2 regions of the Pseudorhizobium sp. NPDC055634 genome follow, and region 1 is predicted to be linked to the other one. Evidence: predicted binding sites of a transcription regulator. Region 1 holds the regulator's gene; the other holds the start of a gene.
The links. The regulator PhoB, encoded in region 1, activates phosphate uptake and scavenging genes when phosphate is short. The targets are predictions, from matches to a motif close to TGTCATNNANCTGTCAT.

Region 1 (14,424 bases):
GGGTCATCGGCCGCTCCGGCGCCGGCAAGTCCACGCTGCTCCGTATGATGAACCGGCTCACGGACGCATCCTCCGGCACCATCCATTTCGGCGACCTCGAAGTCTCGGCCCTGCGCGGAAGCGAGCTTCGGCGATGGCAGCGCGACTGCGCGATGATCTTCCAGCAGTTCAATCTCGTGCCGCGGCTCGACGTCCTCACCAATGTCCTTCTCGGAAGGCTCAATCACCGGTCGACGGTGAAGAGCATCCTCAACGTCTTCACCCGGGAAGAGCGCATCATGGCGATCGCCGCGCTGGAGCGGCTCGGCATCGAGCAGACGGCGCTGCAGCGGGCCGGCACGCTTTCCGGTGGCCAGCAGCAGCGCGTCGCGATCGCCCGCGCCCTGATGCAGGCGCCCCGCCTCGTCCTGGCCGACGAGCCGATCGCCTCGCTCGATCCCCTCAACGCGAAGATCGTCATGGATGCCCTGCGCGACATCAACGAGCGCGAGGGCATCACCGTCGTCACCAATCTCCATACGCTCGACACGGCGCGCGCCTATTGCGAGCGCATTATCGGCATGGCCGGCGGACGGGTGGTCTTCGACGGCGCGCCGGGCCAGCTGACGGCCGCCGCGATCCGGGAGATTTACGGTTCCGATCGCGCCGGGGCCGGTATCGACGAGACGATGACCTCCACCAGCATCAACATTCCCGCGGCCGTCGAAGCGGCTGCGCGCCCATCCGGTGGCCTTGGCGCGCTGGCCTCGGCCACCGCCTGAACCGCCCCCGATCGTAACGCCCGCGTCAAGGGCATCCCGAGAAAAGCTGCTCCGGTTCGCCGGACGAAACAGGAGAGACCTCATGCTGAAGAAACTTCTGCTTGCCACCGCGGCGCTCGCCGCGCTTGCCGGCAATGTCATGGCCGAAGACCTGAAGGAATTCCGGATCGGCATCATCGGCGGCGAAAACGAAGCCGACCGCCTGCGCAACTACCAGTGCATGATCGACCAGCTGCCGGCCGTCCTCGGCGTCGAGAAGGTCTCGCTCTTCCCGGCCGCCGACTATGACGGCACGATCCAGGGCCTCCTCGGCGGCACGCTGGATTACGCGGAACTGGGCGCGTCAGGCTATGCGAAGGTCTACCTGGAGAACCCGGACGCGGTGGAGCCCATCCTGACCACGGTCCAGACGGACGGCTCCATGGGCTATCACACGATCATGGTCGCGCGGAAGGATTCCGGCATGACCAGGGTCGAGGACATCAAGGGCAAGAAGCTCGGCTTCGCAGATCCCGACTCGACCTCGGGCTACCTGATCCCGACCGTCACCCTGCCTGAAGCCCTCGGCGGCAAGCCCGTCAAGGAAGTCGTGGCCGAGACCGGCTTCGGCGGCGGCCACGAAAACCTCGTGCTGGAAGTCCTCAAGGGCACGTTCGATGCCGGCACCACCTTCGGCTCCGGCGTCGGCGAGTTCAAGGACGGCTACACGTCGGGCAACCTGCGCAAGATGGTCGACAAGGGCATCCTCAACATGGACGACCTCGTCGAGCTGTGGAAATCGCCGCTGATCCCGAACGGGCCGATCGTCGTCCGCTCCTCGATGAACGACGACATGAAGGCGAAGTTCAAGGAATTCATGCTGGCCCTGCCGAAGACCGACGCGGCCTGCTTCTCCGCCATCCAGGGCGGCGACTTCACCGGCTTCGCCGAAGTCGACGTCAACTTCTACAAGCCGATCATCGACGCCCGCAGGGCAACGATCGGCGGCTGATCGCCCCCCTGTCGAGGCCGCCGCGGAATGGTCGCGGCGGCCCTTTCTCGCAACAGCTGATCCGGGATGGCGCCATGCCGACTTCCGTCATGAAACCGACGCTCGGCGAAAGCGGCGCGCTCGTCGAACGTCACTGGCAGCAGCTCGCGCGCGAGCGGCGCTTCTACACGATCCTGTGCTCCGCACTCCTGCTGATGGTCGTCTCGGGCTCGCTCTGGTTCGCCAACGACAGCAATGCCGGCAAGTTCTTCGACAGGCTTCCCTATTTCTTCGACTTCGTCGGCCAGCTGATCCCGAGGGACGGCATGGAAGTGTGGCGGGCCCTGTTCGACCTGCCCTCCCCCTACGACGACGGCAGCCTGAAATACAATTATCCGGAGGGGCGGCTCTACCTGACGGAGAGCCTCTACCTGCCCGAATATGTCCACCAGATGCTGGTGACGCTCAACATCGCGGTCGCCGCGACGGGCATCGGACTGGTCTTCGGCTTCATCCTCTCCTTCCTCGCGGCGAAGAACATGACCCCCAGCCCCTGGATACGCGGGCCGGTCCGCCGGCTGATGGAACTGCTCCGGGCCTTTCCGGAAGTGGTGATCGCCGGCTTTTTCCTGGCCATCTTCTCGATCGGGCCGATCCCGGCGCTGATCGCCGTCTCGATCCACACGGTGGGGGCGCTCGGCAAGCTGTTCTTCGAGGTGATCGAGAATGCCGACATGAAGCCCGACGAGGGCCTGAAGGCGGTCGGGGCGAACTGGCTGGAACGATCCTGGTTCGGGATGGTGCCGCAGGTCATGCCGAACTTCATGAGCTATTTCCTGCTGCGCCTGGAGATCAACGTGCGGGCCTCCACGATCATCGGCGCCGTCGGCGGCGGCGGCATCGGCGAACTGCTGCGCCTCTCCATCGGGCAGGGCCACGAGGCCAAGACGCTGGCGATCGTCCTGCTGCTGCTTTTGACGATCGTCGCCGTGGACCAGTTTTCCGCATGGCTGCGCCGCAGGCTCGTCGGCGACCAGGCCTTCCACGCAATCTGAACGAGGGCTGGCATGACCATTCTCAACGCGGCCGAAATGGACGCCCTGGCGTCCCGCTACCCCGAACTCCTCCAGCGCTCCGCCTGGCAGCGGTATCGCGTCCCCATCATCGCCACGGCGGCCCTCGCCTACTTCGTCTTCGCGTGGTGGTTCTTCGCCGTTGGCAAGGTCGTCTCCTCCGCCAACTGGGGGCTCGCGGGCAACTACCTCGCCGACTGGGTCTCCTACGAAATCCGCCCCGACATCGACATCGCCCCGGACGGCGCGATGCGGATCACCTATCCGCGCTTCGACCCGATCGGCCCGAACCCCAATCCCGACTGGCTCGAGGCACGCCGCGAAACGGTGACGCGCAGGATCGAGGTCCCGGCGGTAACCGCACCGGCTGCCGCCCCGCAGCCGTCGTCGAGCTTCAGCTTCATGGCGCCCGCGCCCTCCCCCCGGCAGTTGTCGCTACCGGTCCCGGTCGCCGAGACCCGCACCGAGGAAGTCGTGACCGAGGCCCTGGTGCTGATGGGTCCTTCCCGTACGATCGACGTCAGGCCGGACCGGGTCGTCCTCACGCGCGGCGAGGAGACGGTGACGCTGCTTCTCGATCGCGACGCGGAGGACGTGATCGCCCACGAGCCCTTGCCGGAATGGGTCGAGCAGCGCTCGGCCGGCGGCCGGGTCACCGCCTATTTCGGCTTCTCCGGATGGGCCGACATCAGCGACGACCGGGTGCGCATCCGCAAGCGCTTCCTCGGCTGGGAGAACTTCCTCTTCGACACGAATTCCGCCTTCTTCGGGAAGTCGGCGGGCGAAGTCGCCGGGCTGATCTTCGGCGGCGAACGGATCGATCCCGCCCGCAGCAACCTGTCGCTCGCCTGGAACGACATCCTCTACAACCCGTCCTGGCAGCATCTCGACGTCTGGACCAAGCTCCTGCAGACGATCGTCATGGCCTTCATCGGCACGCTCTTCGCGATGATCGTGGCCTTCCCGCTCTCCTTCATCGCGGCGCGCAACATCGTCCACAACCGGCCGGTCAACCAGATCGCCAAGCGGCTGTTCGACTTCCTGCGCTCCGTCGACATGCTGATCTGGGCGCTGTTCTTCACCCGCGCCTTCGGCCCGGGGCCGCTCGCCGGCATATCCGCCATCTTCTTCACCGACACGGGGACGCTCGGCAAGCTCTATGCCGAGGCGCTGGAGAACATCGACGACCGGCAGCGGGAGGGCGTCCGCTCGGTCGGCGCGCCGCCGCTCGCGGTCCAGCGCTTCGGCGTGCTGCCGCAGGTCATGCCCGTCTTCGCCTCCCAGGCGCTCTACTTCTGGGAATCGAACACCCGCTCGGCCACCATCATCGGCGCAGTCGGCGCCGGCGGCATCGGCCTGAAGCTGTGGGAGGCGATGCGCACCAATTCCGACTGGGAGAACGTCGCCTACATGGTGCTCCTCATCCTCATCGTCGTCTTCCTCTTCGACGGGATCTCGAACGCCCTGCGTTCGCGGCTGATGGGTCGGGAGCGGTAGAGACCGGAAGCCGCCCAGGGCGACGCAGTCCAGAGCCGCGCAGGAGACGGTCGCGGCTCTTTCCTTTCCGTAGATCCCTTCCATAGATCCCCTACCCGCGGCCCTCCGCCGGCACGCCGAAACGGAAAAGGCAGCCGGCATGATGCCGACTGCCTTCCTTATTCCAGCCCGCACCGCGCGGTGAGCCGGCGCCTAGCTTTCCAGCGAATAGCCGGCGCCGCGGACCGTGCGGATGACATCCGGCATGTTGGAGAAGTTGAGGGCCTTGCGCAGGCGCCCGACATGGACGTCCACCGTGCGCTCGTCGACGTAGATGTCGTGGCCCCAGACACCGTCGAGCAATTGTGCGCGCGAATAGACGCGTCCCGGCGCCGACATCAGGAATTCCAGCAGGCGGAACTCCGTCGGCCCCAGCCGGACCTCGCGGCTCTTCCTGTGGACGCGGTGGGTTTCCCGGTCGAGCTCGATATCGCCGCAGCGCAGAACCGTCGACAGCACCTCGGGCTTGGCGCGGCGGAGCATGGCCCTGACGCGGGCCATCAGTTCGGGCGTCGAGAAGGGCTTCACGACATAGTCGTCGGCGCCCGTGGCGAGCCCGCGCACGCGTTCGCTCTCCTCGCCCCGCGCCGTCAGCATGATGATCGGCAGGCGCTCCGTCTCCCGCCGCTGGCGAAGGCGACGGCAGAGCTCGATGCCGGAGACACCGGGAAGCATCCAGTCGAGGATGAGGAGGTCCGGAACCCGCTCCTGGAGGCGCAGCTCGGCCTCGTCGCCCTTCACGATGGTCTCCACCTCGTAGCCTTCGGCCTCGAGATTGTAGCGAAGAAGCACGCTGAGGGCTTCCTCGTCCTCAACGACGGTAATCTTTGCGTGCATGGTCGGCCCCGCGATCCTACTCCTCGCCCAGCACGGTGCTGAGCGTGGTCGACCGGTCGTCCTTGGGGCGCTCACCCTCCGGCTGCGATCCGGTCGCCATGTAATAGATCGTCTCGGCGATGTTGGTCGCGTGGTCGCCGATCCGCTCGATATTCTTGGCGCAGAACAGCAGATGGGTGCAACTGGTTATGTTGCGCGGGTCCTCCATCATGTAGGTGAGGAGTTCGCGGAACAGCGAGGTGTACATTGCGTCGATTTCCTCGTCGCGCTCGCGGATCGCTTCGGCCTTCTCGGCCGAGCGGGTCACGTAGACGTCGAGGACTTCCTTGAGCTGCACCAGCGCGAGGTCGGAAAGATGCTCGATCCCGCGCGCCAGGTTGCGCGGGATGCCCGTTTCCTGGACCGCGATCACCCGCTTGGCCGTGTTCTTGCCGAGGTCGCCGACGCGCTCGAGGTCCGCTGCGATGCGCAGAGAGCCGATGATCTCGCGCAGGTCTGCCGCGACGGGCTGGCGCTTGGCGATCGTCAGGATCGCCTTCTCGCCGATCTCGCGCTCCGCATGGTCGAGCACCACGTCGTCCGAAATCACCTTCTGGGCCAGCGCCGCGTCGGAGTTGACGAGCGCGCGAACCGCATCGCTGCACATCTGTTCGGCGAGCCCGCCCATCTCGGAGATCCGGCGGGCCAGGTATTTCAGCTCCTCGTCGAAGGCCGACGTGATATGGGTTGATGGCATGATCCAGTTCCTCAGTGTCTTCGTATCGGGCGCCTGACCGCGGATCAGCCGAAGCGACCCATGATGTAGTCCTGCGTGCGCTGGTCGTTCGGGTTGGTGAACATCTTGTCCGTATCGTCCTCCTCCACGAGGTGGCCGAGATGGAACATCGCCGTGCGCTGCGAGACGCGGGCCGCCTGCTGCATCGAATGGGTGACGATGACGATCGAGTAGTTCGCCCGCAGTTCGTGGATCAGTTCCTCCACCCTTGCCGTGGCGATCGGGTCGAGCGCCGAACAGGGCTCGTCCATGAGGATGACTTCCGGCGAGACTGCGACCGCGCGGGCGATGCACAGGCGCTGCTGCTGGCCGCCCGAAAGCCCGGTTCCCGCCTCGTGCAGCCGGTCCTTCACCTCGTTCCAGAGACCCGCCTTTTGCAGGCTGCTCTCGACGATCTGGTCCAGTTCCGCCTTCGAGCGCGCCAGGCCGTGGATGCGCGGACCGTAGGCGACGTTCTCGTAGATGGACTTCGGGAACGGGTTGGGCTTCTGGAAGACCATGCCGACGCGGGCACGCAGTTCCACGACGTCGATGTCCGGGTCCTGGATATCCTGGCCATCCAGCGTGATCTTTCCTGTGACCCGGGCATTGGCGATCGTGTCGTTCATGCGGTTCAGGCAGCGCAGGAAGGTTGACTTGCCGCATCCGGACGGGCCGATCAGCGCGGTCACCGTGTTCTTGCGGACGCCGAGGTTGACATCGAACAGGGCCCGCTTGTCGCCGTAATAGACGGAGACGTCCTGCCCCACCATCTTGTAGTCGATTTCATTCATCTTCTTTACCAGGGCTTCTTCTGTGCCGGCTTCCGACAGGATGTTCATCTCGCTCTCTCCTTACCACCGACGCTCGAAGCGACGACGCAGAATGACGGCCACGAGGTTCATGACCAGAAGAAATACAAGCAGAACGATAATCGCACCCGATGCACGTTCCACAAAAGCAGGGTCTCCGCGCTGCGTCCAGTTGTAGACTTGAACCGGCAGGGCTGAGGCGGGATCGAAGAAGCCCTCGGGCGGCGCGGCGGGATATTCCCGCACGAAGGCGACCATGCCGATCAGGAGCAGCGGCGCCGTCTCTCCGAGTGCCTGGGCAAGGCCGATGATCGTGCCCGTCAGGATGCCGGGCATGGCAAGCGGCAGGACGTGGTGGAAGACCGATTGCATCTTCGAGGCGCCGACGCCGAGCGCGGCGTCGCGGATCGACGGCGGCACGGCCTTCAGGGCCGCCCTGGTCGCGATGATGATCGTCGGCAGCGTCATCAGCGTCAGGACCAGGCCGCCGACGATCGGCGCCGACTGCGGCAGTCCCATGAAGTTGATGAAGGCGGCGAGCCCGAGGATGCCGAAGACGATCGAGGGGACCGCCGCGAGATTGGCGATGTTCACCTCGATCAGGTCGGTGAAGCGGTTCTTGGGCGCGAACTCCTCCAGGTAGATCGAGGCCGCGACGCCGATCGGCAGCGAAAGGACGAGAACGATCAGCATCATGTAGGCCGAGCCCAGGATCGCCACACCGAGGCCGGCGGCCTCGGGACGCGTATCGGATGCGTCCGGAGCGGTGAAGAAGTCCCAATTGAACCGCGTCGTGAGGATGCCGGCCTCTTTCAGCTCATCGGCCAGTTCCAGCTGCTCGGGCGAGGTGTTGCGGTCGAGTGCCGCGCTCTCCATGGTCACCCGGCCCTTGTAATAGCCGTCGATCCGGCCGGAGGCGAGCATGTCGAACTTGACCGTCTCGCCGATGCGCGAGGGATCGGCGAGCACGTAGCGGCGCAGGATGGCCGGGGCCTCCTTGGAGATCAGGGCAACGGCCGCTTCGGCCTCCATCTTGCTCTTGAAGCCCTTCTCGCTCATCTCCTTGGCAAGCGACCCCTCGATCAGCGGAACGTAGCCGAAGGTGGTGACCTTGGCGATCTCGGCGGGGTCGCGGTTGCCCTGCTTGTCGAGAATGCCCGGGTCCAGGTAGATGTCCATGGTGATGTAAGTCTGCCGGAAGGACGACAGGCCGTTCGTCAGGATCGAGGCCAGCAGGCCGACGAGCGCCAGCACGCCGAGGATGACCGCCAGCAGGCCGAGGCGCCGGAAGCGGTTCTCGGCCGCCTTGCGGCGAAGCGTTCGCGCGCTGGCGGCGAGCTTGGGCTTGCCGGTTGTCAGGGCGATTGCGTCGGTCATTCGTACTGCTCCCGATATTTGCGCACGACATAGAGGGCAAGCACGTTGAGCCCGAGCGTGATCACGAAGAGGGTAAGGCCGAGGGCGAAGGCGACCAGCGTTTCGGGGCTTGCGAATTCCGTGTCGCCGGTCAGCTGGCTGACGATCTTGACGGTGACGGTCGTCATCGCCTCGAACGGATTGAGATCGAGCCTGGCCGCAGCACCTGCGCCGAGGACCACGATCATCGTCTCGCCGATCGCACGGCTGGCGGCGAGCAGGATGGCGCCGACGATGCCCGGCAGGGCCGCGGGCAGGATCACCTGCTTGATGGTCTCCGACTGCGTCGCGCCGAGCGCATAGGAGCCGTCGCGCATCGACTGGGGAACGGCATTGATGATGTCGTCCGAGAGCGAGCTCACGAACGGGATGATCATGACGCCCATGACGAGGCCGGCGGTGAGGACGGAGGAGGAGGAACTGCCGAGACCGAGCGGCTGGGCAATCCAGTCGCGAAGGAAGGGGCCGACCGTGATCAGCGCGAACAGGCCGTAGACGATGGTCGGGATGCCGGCGAGGATCTCGATCGCCGGCTTGGCGAAGCTGCGCAGCGTCGGGCTGGCGTAGTCGGCGAGATAGATCGCGATCATCAGCCCGATCGGCACGGCGACGAGAAGCGCCACCAGCGAAATATAGAGCGTGCCCCAGAGAAGAGGCAGGATGCCGAGCTCCGAACCGCCCTGGAACTTCGGGTTCCAGATCGTGGAGAAGAAGAATTCCGAGGCCGGGTACATCTTGAAGAAGTTGATGGTCTCGAAGACCAGCGAGAAGACGATGCCCGCCGTCGTCAGGACGGCGATCGTCGAGGAGCCGATCAGCAGGGCGAGAACGAAGTTTTCGCTGACATTGCGGGCCCGCATCCTGGGCTGGATACGCATCAGCGACCAGGCGCCCAGTCCAAGCGCGCAGCCCAGCACCACGACGGTCATGGCGATGTGGCTGTACTTGGCGCTCTGCCGGTAGCTGACGGCCGCCTCGAACACTTCGCGCGGCGCATCGCTGCCGAGCGCGACACCCACTTCGGCGAGGCGTCCCCGGATGTTGGAGGAGTCCACCTCGCCGTTGACAAGCGCTTCCTCGTTCAGGGCGTTGCGCTCCAGCACCGCATCGAGCCCGCCGGCGATCTGGCGCACATCCGCCATGACCAGGCTTCGCGCCTCGCCCTCGGGGATTGCGGCGTCCGGTATCATCCCGGTGACGCGGCTTTCGATTGCGATCGGCTGGATGAACAGCCACACCGCCAGGATGAGGAGAGCCGGCACCGCGACGAAAAGCGCGACCGTCTGGCCGTAATAGCCCGGGAGCGAGTGGAGGCGAACTCCACTGGCCGCTGACATGGTCAGGGCGCGGCGCCGGCCAAGGACATAGCCGATCGCCGCCAGCACCAGGACGACAAGGATAATGCTACCAACGTTCATCTAGCCCGGATCCTCGGTCGAATAAGACCGGCGGCGCATTCCTTGCGCCGCCGGAGGGTGCCGCCTTACTTCAGCGGCGCCATCGGGGTGCGGTTCTTAACCGCTTCCTGCGTCTTGGCAAGCTCCGGATCGGAGACGAGGCCGTACTGCGCCAGCGGACCGTTCGGGCCGGCGATGTCGTCCGACACGAAGAACTCCACATATTCCTGGAGGCCGGGGATGACGTCGAGGTGGGCGTTCTTCACGTAGAAGTAGAGCGGACGCGATACCGGGTAGTCGCCGGAAGCAATGCTCTCGACCGTCGGTTCGACGTCGTTCATGGTCGCGACGCGCAGCTTGTCGGTGTTGTTCTGGTAGAAGGACAGGCCGAATACGCCGATGCCGTTCTTGTTGGCGTCGATGCGGGCCAGCGTCTCGGTATAGTCGCCGTCGATATCGACCGAAACGCCGTCGGTGCGCAGCTGCATGCAGGCCTTGGCGGCATCTTCAGCGCCGGCAGCCTTGTGGGCTTCCTCGGTGCCGTTCTCCTTGCAGCCGTCGACGATGACCTTCTCGTCGAAGACTTCGCGGGTGCCGTGCTTGGTGCCGGGGATGAAGGCGAGGATCGGCTGCGCCGGCAGGTCCGGACGGATCTCGTTCCAGTTCCTGTAGGGGTTGTCGACCAGCTGGCCATCCTTGACGACCTTGGCGGCCAGCGCATTGTGCCAGTCACCCGGGGTGAACTTGTATTCCGGGCCGTTGATGTCGGAGGCGAAGACGATGCCGTCGTAGCCGATGCGGACTTCCTGGATTTCCTTCACGCCGTTCTGGGCGCAGAGGTCGATGTCCGACTGCTTGATGCGCGAGGAGGAGTTGGCGATGTCGATGGTGTTCTCGCCGACGCCTTCGCAGAGCTTCTTGCGGCCGGCGCCCGAGCCACCGGATTCGACGACCGGGGTGGGATGATCGAAGTTTTCGCCGAAGGCTTCGGCGACGATGGAGGCATAGGGCAGGACGGTCGAGGAACCGGAGATCTGGATCTGGTCGCGTGCCGCGGCCGCACCCGTGGTAGCCAGCATCAGGGCGACGACGGCGCAGCTTCCAAGGTACTTCTTCATGGATTTTCTCCCTAAGAATTCGGATTGACGCTTCGGCGTCGGCTTCCCTCTATAGGGGCGCCATTACAGTTTTGTGACAGTAACATGGCAGTTCGAAGCGGCACGCTCCGGGCCTTCCAGGAGCGTTCGGGCGGGTCTGCCCGGTGCATGTCGCTATGACAGGACTATCCCCGGAAACCGGCCTTTTTGCGTTGCTCCGGATGATCGTTTCCTCCCTGCCCTCCGATGGAACTTCGGGGGCGCTGGCGAATTTTCTCCGCTGACGAAGGAAGGAGAAAAAATGGCACAGGACAACGAAACCCCCGCCGTACGCTCGATCAGGAAAGAGCGGGCACGGCAACGCGCCGGCGATGACAAGAGCGGCCTGCAGGAGGGACTGGAGGCGACCTTTCCCGCATCCGACCCGGTGGCCGCAACGGACACGGTGATCGCCGGCCGCGCCGCCAGCGAACCGAAGTCGCTGCGGAGCGCGCAGCCGACCCGTTCCGAAGCGCGCAACGACGCCTTCCCCCTGGTCGACGAAGCCCTCGAGGCAACGCGCGAAAAGCCCGACCGGGACGAGACCCTGTTCGAACCGGGAGAAATGCACGCGCTGAAGGCCGAGGTCGCGCGACTGCGGGAAACCGTCACCTCGCTTGCATCGGGAACGACCCGCCTTGCGAGGGCACGCGCCCAGGACGCGCTCGAGGACATCGAGGTCCGCATCCGCGAGCGCCCCTGGCAGGCGGTCGGCATCGCCGCCTTCCTGGGCTTCGTCTTCGGATTGCGGAGATAGGCCGGCCCGGTCCTTCAGGCCGCTTAAGACATTCCGGCGTTTCCGCCCCCGGGCGGACGCCCCTCGCCGGCATGATCTTGCGGCGGCCTGACGGGCACGTGTCCGCCGGCACTCTCGTCCCGTCACGTCTCTCGATTATCGGCCCCGGAATCAGAAACGCCAGCTACGAGGTAGCTGGCGTTTCGATGATACGTCGCCCTTTCGGACTAACCGTAGAATATCTCGGAATGGCGGGATTCGAACCCACGACCCCTTGACCCCCAGTCAAGTGCGCTACCGGGCTGCGCTACATTCCGACACGCTCTCGCGAGCACGTTTTCCCTAGTCATTCGGCCGGACCGGTGCAAGCAAAAAAATCGCGGAGCCGGAATTGTCCCGCCCCTTCTCTCCGGTCTCAGCCGAAGGCCGGCGGGGCGGTGTCGAGGGTGCGGGCGAGGGAATAGTCGCGTCCGTAGGATTCGCGGAAGTGGCGGTCGCGCTCGTGGGCGAGGTCGTTGCGGGCAAGCAGGTGGTAGAACCCGTCGGGATAGGTGCCCGTGGCCGGCTGGGTGTCCGTCGACAGCGCCTGCGTGAAAATCTTCCAGATCATGTCGGTCCCTCCGTCTTGCGTCGTTGATAACGGCGCATCCCCCTCACCGGTTCCCGGGATCCTAGGAAGAGTTTGTTAACGAAGATTTACATCGGCGGCGGGGCGAACTGCCCGCCGCCGATCCTGATGCCTGCGGCGTCTTCCGGCCGCAGGCAAGGCCTTGGCCGCCCTCAGTAGGGCGAGTAGCACTGCCGGCGCGGGCCGTTATAGGGCTGGAACGTGTTGTCGTAGGCCCTGTAGGAACGGTAGCGGGCGTAGCACCACTGGACGTGCGCGTCGTTGCCGCCGCGATAGTAACGTCGCGGCTGCGATGCGAGAGCGCCACCGATGATCGCGCCGGCTGCGAGACCGCCGATGATGGCGCCGGCATTGCTGCCGCGATGGCGATGGTGCCGGTGGCCGTAATAACGGGGACCGTGGCGGCGCCAGTGGCGATCGCCACCCCAGTGGCGGTCACGGTGACGAACCTGCTGGACGTCGTTTACCGCTTCCACCTTAACGGCAGGGGCCGAGGGAAAGGCCTGGGCCGGCGTAATGCCGGACACGGCCGTGACCAGCGAAACCAGAATGACTGCAAGCTTTTTCATGTTTTCTCACCTTGATGTTCGTCCCTGCCTGGGAAAATGGTCCGGCAAATCGCCTGAACCAGAGGTGAACAAACAAGTTTTCGTGCGCGCAAGACGAGAAACCGCCGGGAGGCCCCGGGAGGCCCCGCGTGGTCAGCGCACCTGGTCGAGCAGGCGCTTGCATTCCAGGAGGTCGAAAAGCGCCTCCTGCAGGAGGGCGCGGTCTTCCTTGGCGATCCCCGCCTTGCCGACCGAGATCTCGGGCATGTCGCCCTCGCCCGCCGCGCCGAAGCCGAAGAAGCGGCCGCTCGGCTTTGCCTTCGGCCTGCCGACGAGCTGGTCCTCCTCGGAACCTCCGACCTTCGGCTCGACATGCTTGTCGCTGCCGGCCGCCATGAGGGCATCCATCGCGGCGAGGTCGCCGGAGGCGATCGCCGCGACGAACTTGTTGCCGTTGGTCTTCAGGAGCTTCTGGACGCCCTTGATCGTGTAGCCGTGGTCGTAGAGGAGGTGGCGGATACCCTTCAGGAGGTCGACGTCTTCCGGCCGGTAGTAGCGGCGTCCGCCGCCCCTCTTCATCGGCTTGATCTGCGGGAAGCGCGTCTCCCAGAAGCGCAGCACGTGCTGCGGCAGGTCGAGATCTTCGGCGACCTCGCTGATGGTGCGGAAAGCGTCCGGGCTCTTGTCCACCTCAATCTCCCACTGGCAAGCATGATGCTTCACGGTCCGCCCACCGGGGCGAGGAATGCCGGCAAGTCACGAATCGTCGTTATTTCAGCGCTCTATGCGCCAGAATTCAAGCACGTATGGAAGATTTGAACAGCTGAATGTATCAGGCGGCCGGAACGGGCGGCTTCTGCTTCAGCTTGCGCATGTTGTGGGCGCGCAGGATGCGCTGCTTGAGGACGTTGGAGGCCTTGAAGGTCATCACCCGGCGGGGCGAGATCGGAACCTCCTCCCCGGTCTTCGGATTGCGGCCGATGCGCTCGTTCTTGGAGCGGACCTGGAAGGTTGCGAACGAGGAAAGCTTCACCGTTTCGCCGCGGACGATGGCGTTGCAGATCTCGTCGATGATGGTTTCCACCAGCTCGGCGGATTCAGTTCGAGAAAGACCGACCTTACGGAAAACCGATTCAGCCAGATCTGCCCGTGTCACTGTTTTTCCGGCCATGATCCCCGCCCAGTCCACTATCGTCTGAAAGCGCTAAGAGAGTATTTTGGTTAAGCCGCAGGGTCAAGCACTACTGAAAAATCAGCAGCTTCGACCGATGTGCTGAAATGACACACGGCAGAAAGGGCGCTACCAGCGGAGCAGCACCGCTCCCCAGGTGAAACCGCCGCCCATGGCTTCGAGCATGACCAGGTCGCCCTTCTTGATGCGCCCGTCGTCGAGCGCGACGGAGAGCGCCAGCGGTATGGACGCAGCCGAGGTATTGCCGTGCAGGTCGACGGTCACCACGACCTTTTCCGGCGGGATGCCGAGCTTCTTTGCCGAGCCGTCGATGATGCGGCGGTTCGCCTGGTGCGGCACGAGCCAGTCCAGGTCCTCCGCGGTGGTGCCGGTCGCATCGAAGGCCGCCTCGATGACGTCGGTGATCATGCCCACGGCGTGCTTGAAGACCTCGCGGCCTTCCATCCGAAGATGGCCGACAGTGCCCGTCGTCGATGGGCCGCCATCCACATAGAGCTTTTCCTTGTGGCTTCCGTCGGAGCGCAGATGCGAGGTCAGGATGCCGCGGTCGGCGATCGTGCCCTCGCCTTCCGCCGCCTCGAGCACAAGCGCGCCGGCACCGTCGCCGAAGAGCACGCAGGTGGTGCGG
Region 2 (14,424 bases), on a different contig from region 1:
GTGCACGTGTAAGGACGGCGTAGGCGCGCCTCAGTGCAGGATATATTCGCCCTGCAGGGCGCGCCATTCGCTGGCCGAGATCATTTTGCGATGGACGTAGCGCACCGAATGCAGCGGCCCGTCGAGCTTCTCCTGCCAGAATTTCAGGAAGCCCTTCATCTCGGGGAAGTCGGGGGCGAGGTCGTAGTCCTGCCAGACATAGCTCTGCAGCAGCGCCGGGTGATCCGGCATGCGATAGAAGATCTGGGCCGTCGTCAGGCCGTAGCCCTTCAGCATCAGTTCCATTTCCGCGTTCATGTCCGTTCGCGCTCCTTGTTGACGACGCAGTCGCGTCATCCACAGGGGATCATGGCACGGTTAACCAAACGTTGAGAGGTTGCCCGCTAGAAGCCTTGCCCCCGCCGCCGCGCGCTATCGCTTCAGGTGGCGGGTGAGGCGTGCCTCCAGCCAGGCCCAGATGTGCCGGAGCGTCTCGACGATCGCGAGATAGAGGATCGCCGCCCAGAGATAGGTCTGGTAGTCGAAGGTCCGCGAGAAGGCGTAGCGCGTCTCGCCCATCAGGTCGTAGACCGTGACGATGGCGACCACGGCCGATCCCTTGATCATCAGGATGATCTCGTTGCCGTAGGGCCTGAGCGCGACGATCAGCGCCTGCGGCAGGATGACCTTGCGGAAGGCGACGCTCTTCGGCAGGCCCAGCGCGGCGGCGCCCTCATACTGTCCGCGCGGAACGCTCTGGATGGCGCCCCGCAGGATTTCCGCCTGGTAGGCGGCGGTGTTGAGGGTGAGCGACAGGAGCCCGCAATACCAGGCCTCGCGGAAGAACCACCAGAGGCCGACGGCTTCCAACTGCGGCCGGAAGCTTCCCAGCCCGTAATAGATGAGGAAGAGCTGCGCCAAAAGCGGCGTGCCGCGGAAGACATAGACATAGGAATAGGCGATGCCGCGCAGTATGCGATTGTTCGACATCCGCGCGAAGGCGAGCGGCAGCGACAGGATCGCGCCGAGGATGATCGCTTCTCCGACGAGCGTCACCGTCGTCGCAAGGCCGGACAGATAGCGCGGGCCGTAGCGGAGGAACTTGGCCTCGTCCCAGCCGGTCACCATCATCGCCAGCATGGCGACGGCGAGCGCCGCCCATAGCCCGAGGATGACGAGAGCGACGATGCGCGTGGCCGTCAGGGGCCGGCGGGGCTCCGGCGGCGCCGGGCGTGCGGCGACGAGTTCCTGGACATGGCTCATCGGCGGACCTCGCCGCGCCGCGCCCAGCGCTCGATGAAGCCAAGACCGAAGGAGGAGATGATCGCCAGCGCCAGATAGATGAGGCAGGCGAGGAAATAGAAGAAGAAGGCTTCCTTGCTGACGCGCGCCGCGATGCCGGTCTGCCTGACGATGTCGGCAAGCCCGATGATCGAGACATAGGCCGTGTCCTTCAGCAGGATCATCCAGAGATTGCCGAGGCCAGGCAGCGCGATGCGGATGAGCTGCGGCATGATGATCAGGACCATCGTCCGCGACCGATGCAGGCCAAGCGCGTCACCGGCCTCGTACTGGCCCCGCGGAATCGCCCGGAATGCCGACAGGAGCACTTCGGAGGCATAGGAGGAAAACACCACCGCCAGCGCGATCATGCCGGCCAGGAAGGCGTTTATCTCGATGCGCTGCTCGATGCCGAACCAGCCGAGTGCCGACTGGATCAGGAGTTGCAGGCCGTAGTAGACGATGAAGAGCGTCAGGAGTTCGGGAAGTCCGCGGAAGATCGTCGTGTAGATGCCGACCGCGGCACGCAGCAGCCGATCCTCCGACTGCGCCGCAAGCGCGATCAGGAAGCCGAGCAGGAGGCCGACGGGGAGGGTGGCGATGGCGAGGGTGACCGTCACCTTGACGCCGAAGGCGATCTCGTCTCCCCAGCCGCTGGCTCCGCAGCTGACGAGGCCGTCGCCTCCCAGGAGCGTAAAGACGCCGAAAGGCCCGCAAAGCGGATCCAACGCCGTGGCGAGGGCGGAAAACCATCCGCTCATCAAACTGCTTTCCCTCTGCGGCTTGTCCGCATTGTTATCGTGCTTCTTAAGAACGGAAAATCGGCGGAAGGGCAAGCCTTCCGCCGATTTCGTGGATCAGTTCGACGGCCTAATCGCCGTAAACGTCGAAATCGAAGTACTTGTCGTTGATTTCCTTGTACTTGCCGTTCTCGCGGATGGCCGCGATGGCCGCGGTGAACTTGTCGGCCAGCGGATCGCCCTTGCGGACCGCGATGCCGGCGCCTTCGCCGTTGATCTCGACGTCAGGGGTTAGCGGCGTCAGGATCTTGCAGCAGGCGCCGTCGTCGGACTTTACCCATTCCGACAGCACCACGACGTCGTCGATCACGGCGTCGACGCGACCGTTCTGGATGTCGAGCTTGTACTCGTCGGCCGTCGGATAGAGCTTGATGTCGGAATCCGGCATGTGCTTTTCAGCGTAGTTCGCGTGGGTCGTCGACGTCTGGGCACCGATGGTCTTTCCGTTCAGGCCGGCAAGGTCGGTGACGTCGGAATCCTTCGGCACGGCGATCGCCGGTCCGGTGTTGTAGTACTTCTTGGAGAAGTCGACCTGCTGGAGGCGCTCGGGGGTGATCGACATGGAGGCGATGATGGCGTCGAACTTCTTCGACTGCAGCGCCGGTATCATCCCGTCCCAGTCATTGGTGACGATTTCGCACTCGGCCTTCATCTCATCGCACAGCGCCCGGGCGATGTCGATGTCGAACCCGGTCAGGGTGCCGTCGGTCTCAAGGCTGTTGAAGGGCGGATAGGCGCCCTCGGAGGCAATCACGATCTTTTCCTGCGCCGAGGCTGAGCCGGCGAAAAGGGCGACTGCTGCAATCGAGGCTGCAGCAAGAAAATGGGGTGCGATACGCATGATGGTCCTCTCTGTTGGCGGCCGGCGCGGTTTTTGATCTTCTCTTTTCCGCGCGCGAAAGGCTGGAGCGGTCGCTCCGACCAGCGCTTTTTTAGATACCGGCTCCACGGGAATTGCAACGGCATTTTACGTCAAGGTCTGCCGCGCCCCCGGCTTTGGTGAACATGTTGCAGCCGCCCGGGGGCGGCGATCCATTCACCGGAGGTTCAGCCCGGGCGCGTCAACTTCGGCGGAACCAAAACCGCGACGCGCCGTTGAGCGGCCGCGCATTTTGCGGTCGACGCCCGGCATAAGGGCGCGACAAGAAGGGACCAAATCCCAAGTCGAGGAGAATTCGATGTCCATCAAATCCAGACTGTTCGCCAGCGTAGCGGCGCCGCTCGTGTCGCTGCCGCTGATGATTCAGCCTGCCGGTGCCGTGTTATTGAGGGCACCTCTCAGCGCAGAGACCCAAGGCAACGTGATCCAGGTACAGCAGGAGCAGATTATCCTGCCCGAGGGTACCGCAGCACCGGAAGAAGAGCCGCAGCCGGAAGCACCGGCGGAGGAGCCGGCCGCCGAGCCTGCGCCGGAACCCGCGCCTGCGGAACAGCTGGAGGCGCCGGCGGAAGTGCAGCCCGAACCTGAACCGGAGGCAGCACCGGAACCGGAGCCCGAGCCCGAGGCCGCGCCCGAACCGGAAGCAGCGCCTGAGCCGGCACCCGAGCCCGAGCCGGCACCCGAACCACAGGCCGAGGCTCCTGCCGAAGCTCCTGCTGCTGAACCGGCGCCGCAGGCCGAAGAACAGCCTGCCGTGGAAGCCGCGCCTGAGGAAGCCCCCGCAGCCGAGGAGGCGCCTGCCGCCGAACAAGCCCCCGCCGCCGAAGAAGCTCCTGCGACCGAGGAAGCCCCTGCGGCTGATGCGCCTGCCGACGCCGCCGCTCCGGCCACCGAGACGCCTGCCGAAGGGCAGCCGGCCGAAGCGGCGGTTCCGGCTCCTGAGGCCCCGGCTTCCGAGGCCCCGGCAGCCGGCGAAGCGCCGGCTCCAGCTGATGATGCCGCGACCGACGGCGATGCTGCCGCCGTCCCGCCGGCAGACCCCGCTGCCCAGCCGGCCCCCCAGGTCGCTGAACCCGCGATCGCGACCACGCCCGAGCAGGTCGAACGTGCCCAGCAACTGGCCGAGGATCCGTCGGCAGCCGGCGAGGGAGAGACCGTGGTCCTGCCCGTCGAAAACGGTGCCGCCGTGCTCGATAGCCAGAAGGAAGCGGTAGCCACCCCGACCCCGACCGAAGCCCCGGCATCCGGCGCACCGGCACCGGCACCGGCTCCGGCAGCCGCCGCCGCACCCGTGGCTCCGCCGACATCCGACGCCGAGGCGCAGGCACCGCTGCAGGAACGCGGCGCGGTGGAAATGCGCGCCATCACCTCCGTCCAGGGCGAGCGCATCGACGGGCGGCCCGAGTTCCGGCGCATCGACGGCTGGGAATACCGCGACGGCGACCGCAGGGACGACCGGCGGAGCGACCGCGACCGTCGCGATCGTCGCGACCGCGACGACGATACGCGCATCATCATCTCGATCGACAACCGCACCATCGTCCGCGGCGACGATTCCCGCCGCTTCTACCGCGATGGCGGCGACGTCTACTACGAGCGCCTGCCGGGCGACCGTTACCGCGAGATCGTGGAGCGTCCCGACGGGGTACAGGTCGTAACCATCCGCAACAGCTACGGCGTCGTCGTGCAGCGCTCGCGCATCATCGACGACGAGGAATACGTGCTCTACTACGCTCCCGACCTCTACGAGGAAGAGGAGTATGTGTGGCGCGATCCCGGCCGGGAACTGCCGCCGATGCGCCTGACCGTGCCGCTGAGCGAGTACATCATCGATACGTCCAGCGATCCGGATCGTGACTATTACGAGTTCCTGGAACTGCCGCCGGTCGAGCGCGTCGAGCGCGTCTACTCGATCGACGAGGTGAAGTATTCGGCCCGCGTCCGCGACAAGGCGCGCCGCATCGACCTCGACACGGTCAAGTTCGCGACCGGCAGCGCCGAAATCCCGATGAACCAGGCGACGTCGCTGCGGAAGGTCGCCGATGCGATGAAGAAGATCCTCGACGACAATCCCGCCGAGACCTTCCTCATCGAGGGCCACACGGATGCGGTCGGTTCGGATGATAGCAACCTCATCCTCTCCGACGAGCGGGCCGAATCGGTCGCCGTCGTCCTGGCCGAGGCCTTCGGCATCCCGCCGGAAAACCTCACCACGCAGGGCTATGGCGAACGCTACCTCAAAATCAGGACCGAGGGTCCGGAGCAGGAGAACCGCCGCGTCACCATCCGCCGCATCACGCCGCTGGTGAAGCCGGTCGCCTCCAGGTAACCGGAAGACAAGATCGACGAGAAAAGCCGCCGGAGCGATCCGGCGGCTTTTTTGCGTTCCGTAAGAGGCGATGTCGTTGGGGGGGGCGGGACGGGCCTTGGCCAACCGGATTGCGAGGCTCAGGTCCTGCCGCGCCGGACTATCCCGGCAGCCGCGCCGGTCCAGGCAGCGCCGCGACCGGCTCCTCGTCCGGGGCTTCCGCCTCGGGGACGGCGGGGAAGAAGCGCTCCCGGGCGAACTGATGGCCGAAGATCATGTCGTACTGCAGGAGATGATAGTCCTGAAGCGTCGGCGGCGCCTTGCGGCCGCCGTCCGACCAGCCGGGATGGGCCTCGCCGGCGGTATTCACCAGCATGTAGCGGTCGATGACGGAATAGCGGCTCGCGACCTCGCCGAGAAAGCCGGTGTAGAAGGGATCGCTGAAGCCCGCCGACGTCACGACCTGATGGGGCAGAAGGGCGGGGCTGATCGTTCCGACGTCCGTCTTCGCGCCCGTCTTCGAGGACCAGATGACGAGAGGCGTCTCGTGTTCGGCGCGCATGGTCTGAAGCGGCGCGCGGCGGCTCGCGACGGCGTCCGGCATGTAGCCGCTTTCGACGAAAGCCTTGCCGAGCGGCGGCAGGTGGTCACCGAACAGCACGATGATCGTCTCCCGACGGCGCCCGCTTGCCCAGTCCATCAGCCTGGCGAGGCTGGTGTCGGCTTCCCGCACCCCTTCCGCATAGGTCTCCACCTGCTGCGTCGCAGTCTCCGACAGGGTGCTCCGAAGCCCGACCTCGCGGGTCTCGTATCGCGTCGCCTCGTAGGGTCCGTGTCCCTGGAGGGTGACGGCGAACAGAAAAAGGGGTTGCTCAGTCTCTTCGCCGATCTGGATTATCTGGTCCATGAGCGCGGTGTCGGAGGCGAACATCCCGCGCTTTTCGAGCTCCGGCAGTTCCGCCTGCGCCAGGAAGCGGTCGAAACCGAGGTGCTGGTAGACGTTGCTGCGGTTCCAGAACCATCCCTCGAATGGGTGGACGGCGACCGACGAATAGCCCTTCTGCCTGAAGAAGGAGGCGAGCGAGGGAAGCGGGCGGCGGACATATTGCTGGTAGGGAATGCTGCCATAGGGGAGGAAGGCATTGGAGAAGCCGGTCAGCGCCTCGAACTCGACATTGGCCGTCATTCCCCCAAACTCCGGCGAGAAGATGTTGCCCGCCTGGTTGGCGCGCAGCGTCGGCATGGGATCGGTCGAAAAATCGACGCCCGGAAGCCGCGTCGGGTCCCAGAGCGATTCGCTCATGATGACGATCACGTCCGGCGGCGGCTTGGTCGAAACCGCAAAGGCGGAAGGGTCGAGCGCGATCGCATCGACCGCATCGACGCCGTAGCCCGCGGGCGGCGAGACGTGGGACATGGGAAGATTGAAGGCGAAGGCGATCAGGAAGCCGTTATGGCTGTAGTTCGCCGCCTGGTCCCACATCATCGGCGTGATCGAGAGCCGGTCGCGCAGCCAGGAATAGTCCGTGTACTTCATCATCGGCGTGAAGCCGACGAGGAAGGGGAGCGAGACGACCAGGCGGAAGATCCGTGCGCGGGAAGAAAGCAGCGGGAACCGGTTCCAGGCAAAGAGGGCGCAATAGGCAAGGATGCCTGCCATCACCAGCGCGGCGCCACAGAGGGCTGCCGCCATCAGCGGCTGGGCGCTCACCATGACCGGCAGCAGTTCCTTGATCTGGCGGGCGAAGAGAAGGTCCGACGGATAGAGCGGGTCGGAAAGATACTGCTGCTTCTCGCCGGAGATGAAGGCGAGGATCAGCGCGACGGGGGCGATCACCAGCAGCGACCGGAATGCCCGCCCCATCAGGACGTCGCAGCCGAACGCGACCACGAAGATCACGGCAATCGTCGTCATCCCCGGCAGCGACGTGAGGAAGGAGGGTATGGTCTCGTAGGGCCGGCCGGAGAGCGCCTCCACCGCGGCCACCAGAGCGGCGGCGACGGCAAGAAGCGTTGAAATGACGGTGAGATGATGGATGGCGGAAGGGAGGCGTGCCGCATTGCTGTCCAAAAGTAATTCTTGCTCGGCGGCCTTTGCCAATGTCGTACTCCATGCATTTCAGATGTCGTGGAGCCGTCACATAACTGTCATGAACGTGAGGTGAACCGGTCGGGGCAGGAAAAGTTTCCATCGGGCCGGCGCGGTCTCAAGAAGCCCGGCGTTGCTCCGTTCCCGAGGCTGCGGTAGACCAGAGACATGACCCAGGAAAACAACTCCGAAGCCCGCACGCTGCGTATCGCCATCGCCCAGATCAACCCGACCGTGGGAGACGTCGTCCAGAACCTCGCAAGAGCCCGCGAGGCAAGGTCCGAAGCCGCCGGTGCCGGTGCAGACCTGGTGGTCTTCACCGAACTCTTCATCTCCGCTTATCCGCCGGAAGACCTGGTCCTGAAGCCGTCCTTCCTGAAAGCCTGCCTTCAGGCGGTCGAGGCGCTGGCCGGCGATACCGCCGACGGCGGGCCGGGCGTCGTCATCGGCTTTCCGCAGCAGGGCGACACCGGCCGCCACAATTCCATCGCCGTGCTGGATGAGGGGAAAATCCTCGCCATCCGGGACAAGGTGGACCTGCCCAATTACGGGGAATTCGACGAGAAGCGGGTCTTCGTCGCCGGCGAGATGCCGGGGCCGGTGAATTTCCGCGGCGTGCGCCTCGGCATTCCGATCTGCGAGGACATCTGGGGCGACCTCGGCGTCTGCGAGACGCTCGCCGAAAGCGGCGCGGAAATCCTGCTGTCGCCGAACGGTTCTCCCTATTATCGCGGCAAGGTGGACGTCCGCCACCAGGTGGTCCTCAGGCAGGTGATCGAGACAGGCCTGCCGCTGATCTATGCCAACCAGCTGGGCGGGCAGGACGAACTCGTCTTCGACGGCGCAAGCTTCGCCTTCAATGCCGACAGGACGCTCGCCTTCCAGATGAGCCAGTTCGAACCGGCCGTCACCGTCACCGACTGGCGCAAGACGCCGGACGGCTGGCGCTGCGCCAACGGGCCGATGGCACGCCTGCCGGAGAAGGAGGAAGCCGATTACCGGGCCTGCGTCCTCGGCTTCCGCGACTACGTCAACAAGAACGGCTTTAAGTCGGTCGTCCTCGGCCTCTCGGGCGGCATCGATTCGGCCGTCTGCGCCGCGATCGCCGTGGATGCGCTGGGCGAGGAGCGGGTGCGCACGGTAATGCTGCCCTATCGCTACACGTCGGAGGAATCGCTCAAGGATGCGGCCGATTGCGCCAAGGCGCTCGGAACGCGCTACGACATCGTCTCCATCGCCGAGCCGGTCGAGGGTTTCCTGTCGTCGCTCTCGGAGCTTTTCGAGGGGACGGACGAGGGGATCACCGAGGAGAACCTCCAGAGCCGCACGCGCGGGACGATCCTCATGGCGATCTCCAACAAGTTCGGCTCCATGGTGGTCACCACCGGCAACAAGTCGGAAATGTCGGTGGGCTATGCGACGCTCTACGGCGACATGAACGGCGGCTTCAACCCGATCAAGGACCTCTACAAGATGCAGGTCTATGCGATTGCCGACTGGCGCAATCGCAATGTGCCGCCAAACGTGCTGGGGCCGACGGGCATCGTCATTCCGCAGAACATCATCGCCAAGGCGCCGTCCGCGGAACTGCGGCCGAACCAGACCGACCAGGATTCGCTGCCGCCCTATCCGGTGCTCGACGATATCCTGGAATGCCTGGTCGAACAGGAAATGTCGGTCGAGGAGATCGTCGCGCGCGGCCATGACGTTGCCACCGTCCACCGCATCGAGCATCTCCTCTACCTCGCGGAATACAAGCGGCGGCAGTCGGCGCCGGGCGTGAAGATCACGAAGAAGAACTTCGGCCGGGACCGGCGCTACCCGATCACCAACCGTTTCCGCGATCGCTAGGGGATGCGCAGCTCCGTCGAGATATTCGACCTTGCCGCGCGACAGCACAGGGTCGTCTGGCAGACGGAGACGCTCTTCGAGGCGCCCAACTGGTCTCCCTGCGGGCGCTACCTCCTGCTCAACAGTGACGGGCTGATGTACAGACTGGCGGTCGACGGCGGCACGGGGCCGGAACCGCTGGACACCGGCTTTGCGAGGCAATGCAACAACGATCACGGCATTTCCCCGGACGGATCGCTGATCGCGATTTCCGACAAGGCGGAGTTCTCAAAGTCGGCCATCTACGTACTGCCGGCGACCGGCGGCGAACCCCGGCTCGTGACGAGGAACCTGCCGTCCTACTGGCACGGCTGGTCGCCGGACGGGCGGCAATTCGCCTATTGCGGCATCCGGGACGATCTCTTCGACATCTATACGATCGACGTGGACGGCGGCGACGAGAACCGGCTGACCTTCGGCGAAGGCCGCAATGACGGGCCCGACTATTCGCCCGACGGACGCTGGATCTACTTCAATTCCAGCCGCAGCGGCCTGATGCAGATCTGGCGGGTGCCGGCTGCGGGAGGAACGGCCGAGCGGGTGGTCGAAACCGGGCACGGGGACTGGTTTCCGCATCCGTCACCGACCGGGGACAAGGTGATCTTTCTCTCCTACGAACCGGAGGTCTTCGACCATCCGCGCGACCAGCCGGTGCGGATCCGGATGATGGATCCGGATGGACGCAACGTGGAGACGCTGTTCGAACTCTTCGGCGGGCAGGGGACGATGAACTCGCCCAACTGGGCGCCGGACGGCAGGGCATTCGCCTATGTCCGCTATTTTCCGGCAAGCGCCTCCGCCTGAACCGTCCCGCTCACGGTACCGGCCGGGCTCCGCTCTCCGCCGGATTGGCAAGGTCGATGCCGGTCTCGTCGGGTAGAAAGGCCGGGCCGACCGAACGAACCTGCCTCGACGGATCATAGGGTCTCTCAGGCGGGGCCAGAGGCAGAGGCTCGATCCCCGTCGGTCGTCCCCGTTCCGCATCAGGCGAGAGGCGCGTGATGCTGGAATGCGGCTTGGCGGAGCCCCGGTTCTCGGTGGCGGGGGCAGGATCGGCGGCAACGGGAACCGGGACAGGAGCGCGGTCGGAGGATTCGTCCGCATGACAGCCGTTCGCCTGCAGCGCACCGAGAACGGCGCTGCGCTCCGGGCTCGGGCGCAGGATCTGCCGGGCGGCGGAGCGCTGGGCGGCGACGGCGTCCCGCATCGCTTCCGCCTCCTTCAAGGCGCCTGAAAGGTCAGTGCAGATGTCGTCCTGGCGCCCGAGCGTGACAATGCTGCGGCCGCACCGCGCCCGGCGCATTTCGGTCCGCAGCTGCCGGATCTCGGCGTCCAGGTCGCGCAGCGCCTCGGCATGCCGGCGCACCTCGGACGTGCTTCCGATCACCTGCGGCAGGGTCGCGAGGTGCCTCTGCAGCGTCCGGCAGATGTCCGGAGTTTCGGCCGCCGCCACCAGCGGCACCAGCGCAAGGGACGCGATCATGGCAAGACGAGGAAACACGCTCCCTCCGGTGGTGAAATCTCTCCCGGCGATGATCGGTGCCGCCGGTTGAGATTGTCATAACAGGACGGCGTTCAGCCCTGCGAGGCCTCGACCACCGCGAGCGCCGCCATGTTGACGACCCCGCGCGACGTCACCGAGGTCGACAGGATGTGGGCGGGAAGGGCCGCGCCGAGGAGAATGGGACCGACATGCAGCGCGTCCATCATCGTCCGCACGATGCCGAGCGATATGTTGGCGGCGTCGAGGTTCGGGAAGACGAGGAGGTTGGCTTCGCCGGTCAGGGTGCTGTCGGGCATGGCGCGCTTGCGCAGCGGTTCCGAAAGCGCCGAGCCGCCCTGCATCTCGCCGTCGACCTCCAGGTCGGGCGCCTGCTGGCGCAGGAGCGCCAGCGCCTCGCGCATCTTGGCGGCACTTTCGGAATGGCGGGATCCGAAGTTGGAATGGCTGACGAGCGCCGCCTTCGGCGCGATGCCGAACCGGCGGATTTCCTGCGCCGCCAGCATGGTCATCTCGGCGATCTCCGCCGCAGACGGGTTGTAGGTGACGAATGTGTCGGTGAAGAAGATCGCGCCGCGCTGGGAGATCAGCAGGCTCATGCCGGCGAAGGCGCGCACGCCCGGGCGCTTGCCGATGATCTGGTCGACATCGCGCAGGTGCTTGTCGAAGCGGCCCTCAACGCCGCAGATGAGCGCGTCGGCATCGCCGCGGCGAACGGCAAGGGCGCCGATCACCGTGTTGTTGGTGCGCACGATCGTGCGGGCCGCCTCCGGATTGACGCCGGCGCGGCCGACGAGCGAGACGTAGGCATCGACATAGTCGCGGTAGCGGGGATCGTCCTCCGGGTTGACCACCTCGAAATCGACATCCGGGCGGATGCGAATGCCGAAGCGCTTCAGCCGGGCCTCGATCACCGGCGGACGGCCGACCAGGATCGGTCGCGCGGTGCGGTCTTCCAGCAGGACCTGGGCGGCGCGCAGCACGCGCTCGTCCTCCCCCTCGGCGAAGATGACCCGGTTCTTCTCGGCATTCTTGGCGGCGCTGAAGATCGGCTTCATGACGAAGCCGGAGCGCCAGACGAAGCGGTTCAACTGGTCGAGATAGGCGTCGAAATCCTGGATCGGCCGCGTCGCCACACCGGTCTCCGCGGCAGCCTTCGCCACGGCGGGCGCGATGCGGAGGATGAGTCGCGGATCGAAAGGCGAGGGGATCAGGTAATCGGGGCCGAAAACCGGGGTCTCGCCGCTATAGGCGCGCGCCGCCACGTCGGAGACCTCCTCGCGGGCGAGTGCCGCGATGGCCTTCACGGCGGCCATCTTCATCTCTTCGTTGATGGTGCGCGCGCCGCAGTCGAGTGCGCCCCTGAAGATATAGGGGAAGCAGATGACGTTGTTGACCTGGTTGGGGAAATCCGAGCGTCCGGTGCAGATCATCGCGTCCGGCCGCGCTTCGCGCGCCAGCTGCGGCATGATCTCCGGTGTCGGATTGGCAAGCGCCATGATCAGCGGCTTGTCCGCCATCTTCGCCAGCAGTTCGGGCTTCAATACTCCGGCGGCGGAGAGGCCGAGGAAGACGTCCGCGCCTTCGATGCTCTCGTGCAGGCTGCGCTTCTCGCTGTCCTGGCAATAGACGGCCTTCCACTGGTCCATCAGCGTCTCGCGGCCGAGATAGACGAGACCCTCGATGTCGTGGACCCAGATGTTTTCCTTGCGGGCGCCGAGGAGGACGAGAAGGTTGAGGCAGGCAAGCGCGGCTGCCCCTGCGCCGGAGGCGACGATCTTGACGTCGGCGATGTTCTTGCCGGCAAGCTCGAGCCCGTTCAGGACGCCCGCCGCGACGATGATCGCGGTTCCGTGCTGGTCGTCGTGGAAGACCGGTATGTTCATCTTCTCGCGGAGCTGCCGCTCCACCTCGAAGCACTCGGGCGACTTGATGTCCTCCAGGTTGATGCCGCCGAAAGTGGGTTCGAGCGCCGAGATGGTCGAGACCATCGTCCCGATGTCGTTGGCGTCGACCTCGATGTCGAAGACGTCGATGCCGGCGAACTTCTTGAAGAGGACGGCCTTGCCCTCCATGACGGGCTTGGAGGCGAGGGGACCGATATTGCCGAGGCCCAGCACCGCCGTGCCGTTCGAGATGACGGCGACGAGATTGGCCCGGGCGGTATAGTCGGCCGCGGTATCCGGATCGTCGCGGATCGCAAGGCAGGGGGCGGCGACGCCCGGAGAATAGGCGAGCGCCAGGTCGCGCTGGTTCCCGAGCGGCTTCGTCGGCTGGATCTCGAGCTTGCCGGGACGCGGATAACGGTGGAAGAAAAGCGCCTGTTCGTCGAGATCGCCCGACTTGCTCGTTCCACTCACCTTGTCCTTGTCCTGCATGTCATGCGCCTCCGGGATTCGTCTTTAGTCCAATCGATTGTCGGGCATTCCTTACAGCAATCGTTGCGCGGGAACAGCAGTAAATTCCGCCAGCCGGCCAGGAGTGGCGAGCCCGCGGTGAGGGCCCCCGCCCGGCAGTGTCATGTTCCTGAAACACGAGTCTGGTTTTGAGGAGCGAGCCCGGGAACGCAATGACAGGGAACTACGAGCGCGATGGCGAACGCACGGCATTTCCGCACCATCTTCCTCTCCGATGTCCACCTCGGGTCCAAGGCGGCCCGGACCGACCTGCTGCTTGATTTCCTGCGCCTCCACGAGGCCGCCACGATCGTCCTCGTCGGCGACATCGTCGACGGCTGGCGCCTGAAGCGCAGCTGGCACTGGCCGCAAGGGTGCAACGACGTGGTGCAGAAGCTGCTCCGCAAGGCCCGCAAGGGCACGCGGATCATCTATATCCCCGGCAATCACGACGAATTCCTGCGGGACTTTCCCGGCAGCCACTTCGGCGGGATCGAGGTCGCCGAGCGGATCATCCACGAGGCGGGCGACGGCAAGCGCTACCTCGTCCTGCACGGCGACGAGTTCGACGTGGTCGTCCGCAACGCCCGGCTTCTCGCCTATCTCGGCGACTGGGCCTATGACGCGGCGATCTTCGTCAATATCGGCCTTTCGGCGATCCGCCGCCGCCTCGGGCTGCCCTACTGGTCCTTTTCCGCCTGGGCCAAGCTGCAGGTCAAGCAGGCGGTGAACTTCATCGGCGAGTTCCAGCGGGTGGTGGCGGAGGAAGCCCGGCGCAACGATGTCGACGGTGTGATCTGCGGCCATATCCATCACGCCGTGATGGAGGACATCGACGGCATCCGCTACATCAACACCGGAGACTGGGTGGAAAGCTGCACGGCCGTCGCCGAGCATTGGGACGGGACGATGGAGATGATCCACTGGCACGGCCTGGACATCCCGGTCCCGTCGCCCGTGCCGGCCGAGATCCTCAACGACATGAAGGCGGCGTGACGCTGATCTGTCGCTGAAATTCCGGGCCACATTGTGGACGGGCATTGCCATTCTGCCACAGGATCGAACGCGACCGCGTGCTAGGGTTTTCTTTCCTGACCCGATTCCCTGTTGCTCCCGTGATCACTGGCACTGCGACCGAACCGCCACCGCGGCACTTCCAACTGCGCTGCGCACTCGCCTTCGCGGCGCCGATCGGCGTCAACGGCATCATCCTTCCCTATTTTCCGGTCTGGCTCGACACACTGACGTTCAGCGAGTTCGAGATCGGCATGATCCTCGCCATTCCGATGATCGTCCGCAT

Region 2: the regulator PhoB is predicted to act here: its motif matches at 13,245-13,261, upstream of ACWGPT_RS18885 (UDP-2,3-diacylglucosamine diphosphatase).

What each region holds. Positions count from the first base shown of each region.
Region 1 covers NZ_JBSHHW010000004.1:108,641-123,064, reverse strand. The annotation lists gene phnC (phosphonate ABC transporter ATP-binding protein) at 1-761, shown strand, start outside; gene phnD (phosphonate ABC transporter substrate-binding protein) at 844-1,752, shown strand; gene phnE (phosphonate ABC transporter, permease protein PhnE) at 1,827-2,786, shown strand; gene phnE (phosphonate ABC transporter, permease protein PhnE) at 2,799-4,301, shown strand; gene phoB (phosphate regulon transcriptional regulator PhoB) at 4,494-5,177, opposite strand; gene phoU (phosphate signaling complex protein PhoU) at 5,194-5,913, opposite strand; gene pstB (phosphate ABC transporter ATP-binding protein PstB) at 5,958-6,773, opposite strand; gene pstA (phosphate ABC transporter permease PstA) at 6,786-8,120, opposite strand; gene pstC (phosphate ABC transporter permease subunit PstC) at 8,117-9,577, opposite strand; gene ACWGPT_RS07915 (substrate-binding domain-containing protein) at 9,643-10,674, opposite strand; gene ACWGPT_RS07910 (DUF883 family protein) at 10,955-11,449, shown strand; tRNA gene ACWGPT_RS07905 (tRNA-Pro) at 11,672-11,745, opposite strand; gene ACWGPT_RS07900 (hypothetical protein) at 11,844-12,038, opposite strand; gene ACWGPT_RS07895 (BA14K family protein) at 12,209-12,625, opposite strand; gene ACWGPT_RS07890 (MerR family transcriptional regulator) at 12,758-13,294, opposite strand; gene ACWGPT_RS07885 (integration host factor subunit alpha) at 13,437-13,775, opposite strand; gene ACWGPT_RS07880 (beta-ketoacyl-ACP synthase III) at 13,905-14,424, opposite strand, start outside.
Region 2 covers NZ_JBSHHW010000013.1:104,899-119,322, forward strand. The annotation lists gene ACWGPT_RS18830 (DUF2270 domain-containing protein) at 1-12, shown strand, start outside; gene ACWGPT_RS18835 (usg protein) at 31-297, opposite strand; gene ACWGPT_RS18840 (ABC transporter permease) at 412-1,242, opposite strand; gene ACWGPT_RS18845 (ABC transporter permease) at 1,239-2,021, opposite strand; gene ACWGPT_RS18850 (transporter substrate-binding domain-containing protein) at 2,131-2,901, opposite strand; gene ACWGPT_RS18855 (OmpA family protein) at 3,239-5,269, shown strand; gene ACWGPT_RS18860 (LTA synthase family protein) at 5,409-7,319, opposite strand; gene ACWGPT_RS18865 (NAD+ synthase) at 7,506-9,188, shown strand; gene ACWGPT_RS18870 (TolB family protein) at 9,192-10,031, shown strand; gene ACWGPT_RS18875 (hypothetical protein) at 10,042-10,728, opposite strand; gene ACWGPT_RS18880 (NADP-dependent malic enzyme) at 10,803-13,106, opposite strand; gene ACWGPT_RS18885 (UDP-2,3-diacylglucosamine diphosphatase) at 13,320-14,120, shown strand; gene ACWGPT_RS18890 (MFS transporter) at 14,240-14,424, shown strand, end outside.